DNA from 2 places in the Dendronalium sp. ChiSLP03b genome. Region 1 is predicted to be linked to the other one. Evidence: predicted binding sites of a transcription regulator. Region 1 holds the regulator's gene; the other holds the start of a gene.
What was found. The regulator NtcA, encoded in region 1, controls nitrogen genes in cyanobacteria. The targets are predictions, from matches to a motif close to TNTGTANNNNNNNNTACANA.

Region 1 (4,985 bases):
ATCATAGTAATCTTGTTGTAGTGTGCCTTGCCAAGAACCATCAGGCTGAAAAACTAGACCAGGTATCCATTTTTTAAGAACTTCCCAGTCACCACCTTGACCTTTGACATAATATGTATCTTGGCTACCTAATAGCTCATTGAGGGAGCCAGAACAAATTAATTCACCTTGAGAGAGGATAGCAACGCGATCGCAAATTTGCTCAACCTCACTGAGAATATGGCTGTTAAAAAAAATTGTCTTACCCGCAGCTTTCAGCGACAGGATAATTTCCCGCATCTGGTAGCGTCCCACTGGATCTAGACCAGACATTGGTTCATCCAGAAATATTAATTCTGGTTCGTTAATTAATGCCTGTGCCATACCAACACGTTGTAGCATACCTTTCGAGTAGCGACGCATCTGCTTTTTACGTGCATCAGCTATAGGTAAACCTACCAATTCTAGTAGTTGTGGAATACGTTGGCGTTGTACATTTGGGGAAATTTGAAATAACCCAGCGGCTAGCTGCAAAAATTCCCAACCCGTGAGATAGTCATACAAGTAGGGATTTTCTGGTAAGTAGCCGATGCGTCGTTTGACATCGCGATCGCCCAGTGGTCTGCCAAACAAAAGTCCCCGTCCAGAGGTGGGACGGATAATTCCCAACAACAATTTTAAAAGCGTAGTTTTACCAGCACCATTTGGTCCTAGTAACCCAAAGGTTTCGCCTTTGTAAACTTTTATAGAGCAATTTTTGAGAGATACGATTTTTTGATTCAGCCAAAAGCCTGTGCGATAGACTTTTCGCAACTCAGAAGTGAGAACTGCTGGCGGAGGGCCTGTTACAGACTTCATCTCGATTTAATTACCACTTACCAATTACCAAGGTTACACTTGCGACTGCAATTTAGTATGCCAAATAGAATACAGGAGGTTTTTGGTTTTTGATTCCTAGTAACTTTCCTTATTCTGCACTCAAGCAAACCAAATGCATATCAGCTTACTAATTGCAGCTTACCCAACGAACTGACAAATGCCGCCATTAGGTTTGTCAATTATGGCAAACCAAGTTGGAAATGGGGAGTGGGGATTGGGAATTGAGGATTGGGGAGTTATTTTCTTTGTCACCGCGTCACCGCATCCCTTCATCCCCCCCCTTCCTTCACAAAACTCCTTTAGAACTGGGAATTGTACCAGCACGACGAGAGTCAATCTCCACCGCTATCCGCGTTGCCCTAGCAAACGCCTTAAATGTTGCTTCAATAATGTGATGGGAATTAATACCATCCAGTTGGCGAATATGCAGTGTCAGTTGACTATGATTTACTAGGGCCACAAAGAATTCGCGCACTAACTGGGTGTCATAGGTTCCTACGCGTTGGGTAGGAATTTCTAAGCCGTAGCTGAGGTGAGGGCGACCAGAAAAGTCTAGTGCTACCTGAACTAAAGCTTCATCCAAAGGCGCAAGAAAATTGCCAAAGCGGACAATACCTTTCCTATCGCCTAGTGCTTTACTCAAGGCTTGCCCTAGAGTAATACCTACATCTTCATTGGTATGATGGTCATCAATTTCCCAGTCTCCTTGCGCTTTGACTTCTAAGTCAATCAGCCCGTGGGAGGCAATTTGATGCAACATGTGATCCAAAAACGGAATCCCAGTTGCAGCCGTACACATTCCTGTACCATCCAGGTTAATACTAACTTGCACATCAGTTTCACCAGTGGTGCGGTGAACAGAGGCAACTCGAGAAGTTTGAATAATTTGGCGTTCGCTTATTTGCATAGGGAGTTAAGAGTTAGGAGTTAGGAGTTAGGAGTTATGAATTCTTAACTCCTCACTCATCACTCATCACTTTATCGCTTTACATTCCCATGATTTCATATCCTGAATCTACATACAGGACTTGCCCTGTAATTCCGCTAGCCAGATCGCTAGACAAGAAAGCAGCAGTATTGCCGACTTCTTCTTGAGTGACAGTGCGTCGCAGGGGTGCAACTTGCTCTACATGGTGAATCATGTCCAAAATACCTCCCACTGCTGAAGATGCCAAAGTCCGAATTGGACCTGCTGAGATGGCATTCACCCTAATATTTTGTGGTCCTAATTCGGATGCTAAATAACGCACGCTTGCTTCTAATCCCGCCTTGGCAACTCCCATGACGTTATAGTTAGGAATCGCCCGCACACCGCCTAAATATGTCAGAGTGATGATACTACCTCCCTCTGTCATCAAAGGTTTAGCCGCACCACTTAGTTGCACCAGTGAGTAAGTGCTGATTTCTAAAGCAGTCTTGAAGCCAGAACGAGAAGTTTGACTAAAATCTCCGCTCAAATCGTCTTTGTTAGCAAAGGCCAGACAGTGGATGAGAATGTCTAGCTTTCCCCATTTATCGCGGATAGTTTCAAAAGTAGACTGAATCTGTTCATCGTTTTGAACATTACAGGGAAGAAATAAGCTGGGATTGAGAGGTTCTACCAATTCCGCAACTTTTTTCTCCATTTTGCCTCGGTCATCTGGCAAGTAGGTAATACCCAAGTTAGCTCCTGCTTTGTGCAGTTGTTGAGCAATACCCCAGGCGATCGAGCGGTTATTGGCAATACCTGTGACCAAAGCGTTTTTTCCAGTCAGATTAAGCATAGAAATTTTCAATGCGATCGATCATTAGGAGCATACTAGAATCTGATGCCGACTTACCATCAAAGATAGTAATTGAACTACAAGGGGGATGAATCAATTCAAAATTAAAACTGCTGACTGATGACGGATGAATACTAGTTACCACTCTACCCTTCTCCTCAGGTCGCCGCTGGGCAAACAGGTTCTCCAAAGGAGTATGGAAAGCCGGGCAAAGCGCGTCTACAAGTCGGCAAAGCTGCCCGATACATTGGCTGTTGATGACGGATGAATGCCAATTGCTTCAAGTCGGCAAAGTTGCCCAATGCACTGGCTCATGATGATTCTTGACTTCTGCTGTATCAATGCAACTTGGTATGCGGCAAGTTTATCTTTACTTTGCACAAAATTTGCAAAAATGATGATTGAGATGTGTGTTTGCTATGAAAAAATCCCCAACTATTCCTTAAGATATCGTAAATTTTTCGGCAAAAAACCTGATGACTACAAATGTGCAAGTACCTATAACAACTACTAGCTAAAAACATGAAAAATTATGTATCATTATGAACAAATAACTATCAAGTTGTAGGTTTGAGTATAGGAAAGTACAGAAAGGTTGACGGTGCTTTATTGATTTTTCAGGTGTATTCTTAGGTAATCAGTTTTTGTTTTTCCGGCATTGGGTAGGGGAAGGGAGATGATCGTGACACAAGATAAAGCCCTAGCAAATGTTTTTCGTCAGATGGCGACCGGAGCGTTTCCGCCGGTTGTGGAAACGTTTGAACGCAATAAAACGATCTTTTTTCCTGGAGATCCTGCCGAACGAGTTTATTTCCTTTTGAAGGGTGCTGTGAAACTTTCCAGGGTATATGAGGCAGGAGAGGAAATAACGGTAGCACTGCTGCGGGAAAATAGTGTTTTTGGTGTATTGTCACTGCTGACAGGAAACAAGTCGGATCGGTTTTACCATGCGGTTGCATTTACGCCTGTTGAATTACTGTCAGCACCAATTGAACAAGTAGAGCAAGCGCTCAAGGAAAATCCAGAATTATCAATGTTAATGCTGCGGGGTCTATCTTCGCGGATCTTACAAACAGAGATGATGATTGAAACCTTAGCTCACCGAGATATGGGTTCGAGATTGGTGAGTTTTCTATTGATTCTCTGTCGTGATTTTGGTGTTCCTTGTGCCGATGGAATCACAATCGATCTGAAGTTATCTCACCAAGCGATCGCTGAAGCAATTGGTTCTACTCGCGTTACCGTCACCAGATTGCTGGGCGATTTACGCGAGAAAAAGATGATTTCTATCCACAAAAAGAAGATCACTGTGCATAAACCTGTTACCTTAAGTAGGCAGTTCACTTAAAAGCAATTGGGAAAAGGGATGGTGTCAGGTATTGTGTTATTAAGAAAAAATAAAGATGTCAGTTGCCAAAATTCAGTAAAACTGTGTGCAACTGGTGTACGAAATAAATGGGTTTAATACCCCAACCAATTAGTGGCAGGTTTGAATCAAGCGCCAATTGCATTCTGCCTTCTGAATTCGACTTCTGTATTCTTCATTCAAAGATGACACTCATAGCTGGAGTAAATCTAAAATCTTTAGTAATTTCAGCTATTGCCAACCTCCCCTCTTCCACAGATAATGATTGAAAGTAGTAGGCTGTATCTGGAAGCATTTCGGTAGCTGAAGATGACCACCGGGTACATCCTCATAGCAGCAATTTTAATTCTGGGAGGCGTGATTGCCACTGTTGGCGATCGCATCGGCACGCGAGTAGGCAAAGCACGTCTCTCATTATTCAACCTCCGTCCTAAAAACACGGCTGTTCTGGTAACTATTCTGACTGGTGGATTAATTTCGGCATCAACCCTAGCGATTTTATTCGCTGCTGATGAAGGATTGCGGAAAGGAGTTTTCGAGTTAGAGGATATTCAAAGAGATTTGAGAAACAAGCGGGAACAACTCAAAACCGCAGAAACTCAAAAAAGCCAAGTAGAGAATGAATTAAATCAAGCAAGAAAAGAACAAACACAGGCGCAGCAAGACTTGCAGATAATCAATCAATCTTTGCAAGCGGCTAACGCCAAACAACGAGAAACGCAAGCTCAACTGAACCGCACCATTAGTCAACAAGCCCAAACTCAAGCTAGACTCCAAGGTACTCAAAGCCAGCTAGATAAAGTAGCAAATCAGTACCAACAAGCCATAGCTGAACTACAAAACGTTAACAATCAGAGAAAGGCACTACAGGCGGCAGTTGCCCAACTGAAGGAAGAACGCGAAAGATTGTACGTCGAAGCTAACAAGGCCATTGATGAAGCCAAAACAGCTATTGAAAAACGCGATCGCGAACTTGCCAATCGACAGCTAGCAATTGA
Region 2 (4,985 bases), on a different contig from region 1:
AAAATAAAGTCGAGTTTGGGACCATAAAACGCCGCTTCCCCAATTCCCTCAAAATGTTCCATTCCCAATTGTTCCACCGCCCGACGAATCGCACCTTGGGCTTTTTCCCAAGCTTCATCAGAACCGATGTATTTATCACTAGTCGGATCGCGGAAACTCAGTCTAGCTTTAAAGTTCTTCAGTTGCAGTTTATTAAACACCGACAAAATCAAATCCACAACATTGAGGAATTCGCTGTCTAGCTGTTCTGGAGTGACGAAGAGGTGAGAATCATCCACAGTAAAACCGCGCACCCGTGTTAAACCGCCCAATTCCCCCGATTGTTCGTAGCGATAAACAGTGCCAAATTCTGCCAAGCGCATTGGTAGTTCCCGATAGGAACGCAACTCACTTTTATATATTTGGATGTGGAAAGGGCAATTCATCGGCTTGAGGACAAAGCCTTGTTCTATGGCAGCAGCTTCCTCATCCTCTGCCATGAGGGGGAACATATCTTCTTTGTATTTTTGCCAGTGTCCAGAAGTTTTAAATAAATCTACTCTGGCAATGTGGGGCGTTACCACAGGTAAATAACCCCGTTTCAGTTGTTCCTGCTTGAGGAAGTCTTCTAAAAGACTCCGCAACAGAGTACCTTTTGGTGTCCACAGGGGTAAACCCGGTCCCACTTGCTCGGAAAATATAAATAATCCTAGTTCTTTACCTAGTTTACGGTGATCTCGCCGCAGCGCTTCTTCTTTGCGTCGCTTATACTCAGCAAGTTGTTCGGGACTTTCCCAAGCAGTGGCATAAATGCGTTGCAACTGGGCTTTGGTTTCATCTCCACGCCAATAAGCACCAGCAACACTTTCTAATTCAATTGCTTTAGGGTTTAATTCACTAGTATTTTCGATATGCGGTCCAGCACACAAATCCCACCATTCATTCCCTAGGTGGTAAATGGTAATTGGTTCTTCTTTAATGTCTGCTAGGATTTCTAGCTTATAAGGTTCTTTAATTTCCCGAATCCGACGTTCGGCTTCTTCTCGGCTAACTTCTTCCCGAATTACTGGCAATTTGCGATTGATAATCTTTACCATCTCTTTCTGGATGGCTTTTAGATCCTTATCACTAAATGGTTCTGGATTGTCAAAGTCATAATAAAATCCATTTTCAATCCAAGGACCGATGGTAACTTGCGCCTTAGGAAACAGCTTTTGTACTGCCATCGCCATTACATGGGAAGCGGTATGGCGAATCTTTTTTAACTTCTCTGATTCGCTGGTACGCGGTAAATACATTTTTTCAGGTTGTTGTGACTGATTGGTAGCTTGATTAGGCGACATCGACTGCTGAACCATTAGCGAAGTGATTGCAAAAGTAATTTATCAGTTGGCGTTCTGAAAAATCTACCCAAATCTAGCAGGGCGTTACGATCTGTGGACTTCTTCAACTATAACGACTTTCATTCCTGCCAATTGAGCTTTCTATTTTAACTGTTGAATTTATATGTGGTGGATGAGGGACACCAACTTTATCTTCTTCTAAGAGGCTTTTTGCGTCCCCCTTCGGGTGACGCTCTCTACGAGACGCTGCGCGAACGCAAGCTCGCTAACGGAAGTTTGGACTCGACGGGAACCGGAGCCACTCCGGTCTTGGGGGTTTCACGCCACTTTCTACCCTGCGGGAAGGCGTTCCGCCTACAACGGGGGAACCTCCTTCGGGTGATGTTCGCAGGCTTGCTAACGCTGCGCTAACACAGTCGCCTGCGGAGGGAAACCCTCCTGGCAACTTCTCTCCGCAGCGCTGATTCACCGCAACGGAGTGGCTCCCCAATTGTAGAAAGTGGCATCCAAGACTCCAACTTCCTCACCGCGTTTTTTCATTGAAGTATATATAGATACTTTTGTAACGATTGTGACAGATTTTCTTAAAAATCTTTCCTACGAAAGAGCTAATAATAATATTAAGAATTGTAAATTACGTTAATATTGACTAAGAAAGTTAAATTATGCTTCTCATTTATGCGAGACTCAAACTTACCGGGGCCCGATCTGCTGAAAACGGTTTTAGAACCTCTGCTAGAAGATTTTCAGTATTGGTTTTCGCGATCGCGTAAATTTCTGGAAACAGAGCAACTCTCATTTATGAGTGAACAAGAGCAATCTGACTTGCTAGGACGAATTAAGCAAGCGCAACAAGAACTAAACATTGCGAAGATGCTGTTTACTGCGACTGATGCACAAGTTGGAATTGATATGGCAACATTAATGCCCTGGCATCAATTAGTACAAGAATGTTGGAGTGTGGCAATGCGCTTCCGTTCTCAGCAGGCGGATGGGCACGAGCAAGACAGTAAATAAGTTACGTTGATAGTACAAAATCCTTAACATTATTTTTATTAACAAATAATGTATCCTATGCTACCGTTATTTGAATAACGGTTGAAAGTTTTCCAATATAACATAAGGCTCGTTAAAAGTGCGTTAAATATTTGCGATCGCCGCAAGTAACAGAATCGGCGAATCAAAGCGTTACAGTATAAAGTTTTAAAATTTGCTGCCCTGGAGGAAAAACCGATGTTACATCTACTTTACATTCTTGCTTTTACAATTTTGGCGCTCATAGCTGTTGCTAACTTAATTCGTAACCTGATTATGTTCAGTTTTGATCGAGAGCGTCCTTATCCTGGCAAACCTTCATCAATGGGTAATCAGGGGAATTTTGGTTATTTCTCATCAAAAGGACAGTACATACCCCATCCAGAGTTGTTGGATAACGCAGGTAACTTAATTAAAGAACCTTTGTTAGTTATGCGTTCAATTAACGTCGAAGATGCCCGCCAACACTTAGATGCGCTTTATGAAGCTTCTCCAGGCCATAAAAGTGAAAATTCAGAGGAAGCATAAATAAAGTTAGGAGGGGCGCAAGGTCTTGCGCCCGTATAAATAGAGTGATGAGTTAAAAATTACGACCTTATTGATAGTGAAATTATTAGTCGCCATTGAACTGTTCCGTGATGCCATTAGGCGCTCAGTGAAAGCAGCTATTTAAAATTATTTATCAAAATAAAAATATTTTGGAAAGTTAAAAGTCAAAGTTGTGAGTCAGGAGTGGTAATTAATTACCCACTCCTTAATTTCTCTAAGCTTCGATAACCACTCTAAGGTTGCCACGTTTTTTCGCAACGCGGCAAGCAGTTGTACTACCAGAACGCTCAAATTCTAAATCGAGGATGGTAGGGCCGACTCGCAAATTGTGCAATGACAGACGATTAATTGACTCTGGCAAAGCGGGGTCAATAATTCGCAAGCAGTTATTTTGAGCGTCAGGCACTAAGTTGACGATCATTTGTAGTAATTGAAAAATACTGCCAGTAGCCCAAGCCTGAGGCGTACAAGCAACCGGATACTGTACGGGAGCGTTATCACCATTACGTTCGTACCCGCAAAACAACTCTGGGGGACGTTGATAAGGTTGTTGTTGGGTCATATCAAACAAGCCTTGGAAGAGCTCTAGGGCTTGGTCGATTAGACCTAGCGATCGCAACCCCATGGCAATGAGAGCATTATCGTGGGGCCAAACTGAACCAACATGATAGCCCATAGGATTATAAGCTGGTGATAAACTGCTTAAGGTACGAATGCCCCAACCATTAAACATATCTGGTGCCCGCAACCGCTCTGCGACACTATAAGCTTTTTCGGGGGTAAAAATGCCCAAATGGAGACAGTGCCCGGGATTGGATGTAATACTCTCGACTTGTTTGCCATTTCCATCCAAAGCCAAAGCACAGAAATCCTGGTCTTCAATCCAAAAATCTCGATTAAAACGCACCTTGAGATTTCTTGCTTCTTCTTGCCAGCGGTCGGATAAGTCGAGCCGTTTCTTCATCCTGGCAATTTCTGCCAGACGCATTTTCGCTGCATAAACGTAAGCTTGGACTTCACACAAAGCGATCGGGCCGTTAGCTAGTTCTCCCTTGCGGTCTACAATACAGTCACCAGAGTCTTTCCACCCCTGGTTATCCAAACCCCGTTTCGATTTTCGGTAATAAGTCAGATAGCCAGTTTGTTTGGTATTGCGATCGATCCACTCCATTGCTGCCAGAGCATTCGGCCAAAGTTGTTCTAGGGTTTCTCCATCGTGAGTCCAAGCGTAGTATTCAGCATACAGCATTAACCATAGGGGAGTGGCATCGACTGTACCGTAGTAGGGTGTATGAGGAATTTCTTGACAACGAGCCATTTCCCCTAAGCGCAACTCATGCAAAATCTTGCCTAGTTCTTCTTCGCGCCAGTCGTCTTCATTTTTGCCTTGGTATGCTGCCAGTAGCATCAAGGTTTCTTTGGCAATTTGCGAGTTTAACATCAGAGTTTGGGAAGCTGTAATCAACGAATCACGCCCAAACAAAGCCGAAAACCAAGGAACTCCGGCCGAAACAGTCTTATACTTGCCAAAAGATTGACGCAACAAATACATATCTTGCTCAGCCCGCTCAATCACTCGATTGAAGATGCTTTTATCTGAACTGATGCGTGTAATTTGTTGTACCCAATGTTGCTCTTCCATCAACTCAGCAGCTTTGGCTTGTCCGAGGGTAAATGCTGCGCTGACAGTGGAACTGGATGTGTTGTTAGTAAACATGTTCATCCGATAGCCTAGCTTTTGAGTTTCATGAGAAGCCAACTCTAAGCGCCAAACTGCTGTGTAACCTTTGAAATAGTCTGGTTGGCGATGTTGAAATTGAATACGTGATTCCATCACCAAGCCATCTAGACCTTGATAGGCTAATGTCAAGAATTCAGGTGGCTGAGTCTGCACAGGTGCAACACCATCAGGTGCAAAAAATGTTCCTTCTTCCGGTATCGGTTCGGCTAAGCGTAAAAGCCTACCCTGTTTGTCTCTGTCGTAACCCCGGACTTCAAATAAATCTACAAAATCTGCATCAAAGCTGAGAGTTAGTTCAAAGCTGACGGTAGTTGTGCTGTAGTTAGCTACTTCTATTT

Region 2: RMY31_RS14575 (DUF2605 domain-containing protein) is a predicted target of NtcA. The motif match lies at 1,882-1,901, and genes of this name have one in related genera.

The regions. Positions count from the first base shown of each region.
Region 1 is NZ_JAVRBR020000110.1:6,174-11,158, forward strand. Features, by position in the region: gene RMY31_RS25320 (ABC transporter ATP-binding protein) at 1-837, opposite strand, end outside; gene hisB (imidazoleglycerol-phosphate dehydratase HisB) at 1,145-1,765, opposite strand; gene fabI (enoyl-ACP reductase FabI) at 1,845-2,621, opposite strand; gene ntcA (global nitrogen regulator NtcA) at 3,298-3,969, shown strand; gene RMY31_RS25340 (DUF3084 domain-containing protein) at 4,297-4,985, shown strand, end outside.
Region 2 is NZ_JAVRBR020000057.1:10,642-15,626, forward strand. Features, by position in the region: gene thrS (threonine--tRNA ligase) at 1-1,337, opposite strand, end outside; gene RMY31_RS14570 (hypothetical protein) at 1,588-1,791, opposite strand; gene RMY31_RS14575 (DUF2605 domain-containing protein) at 2,001-2,339, shown strand; gene RMY31_RS14580 (DUF2973 domain-containing protein) at 2,556-2,885, shown strand; gene RMY31_RS14585 (amylo-alpha-1,6-glucosidase) at 3,121-4,985, opposite strand, start outside.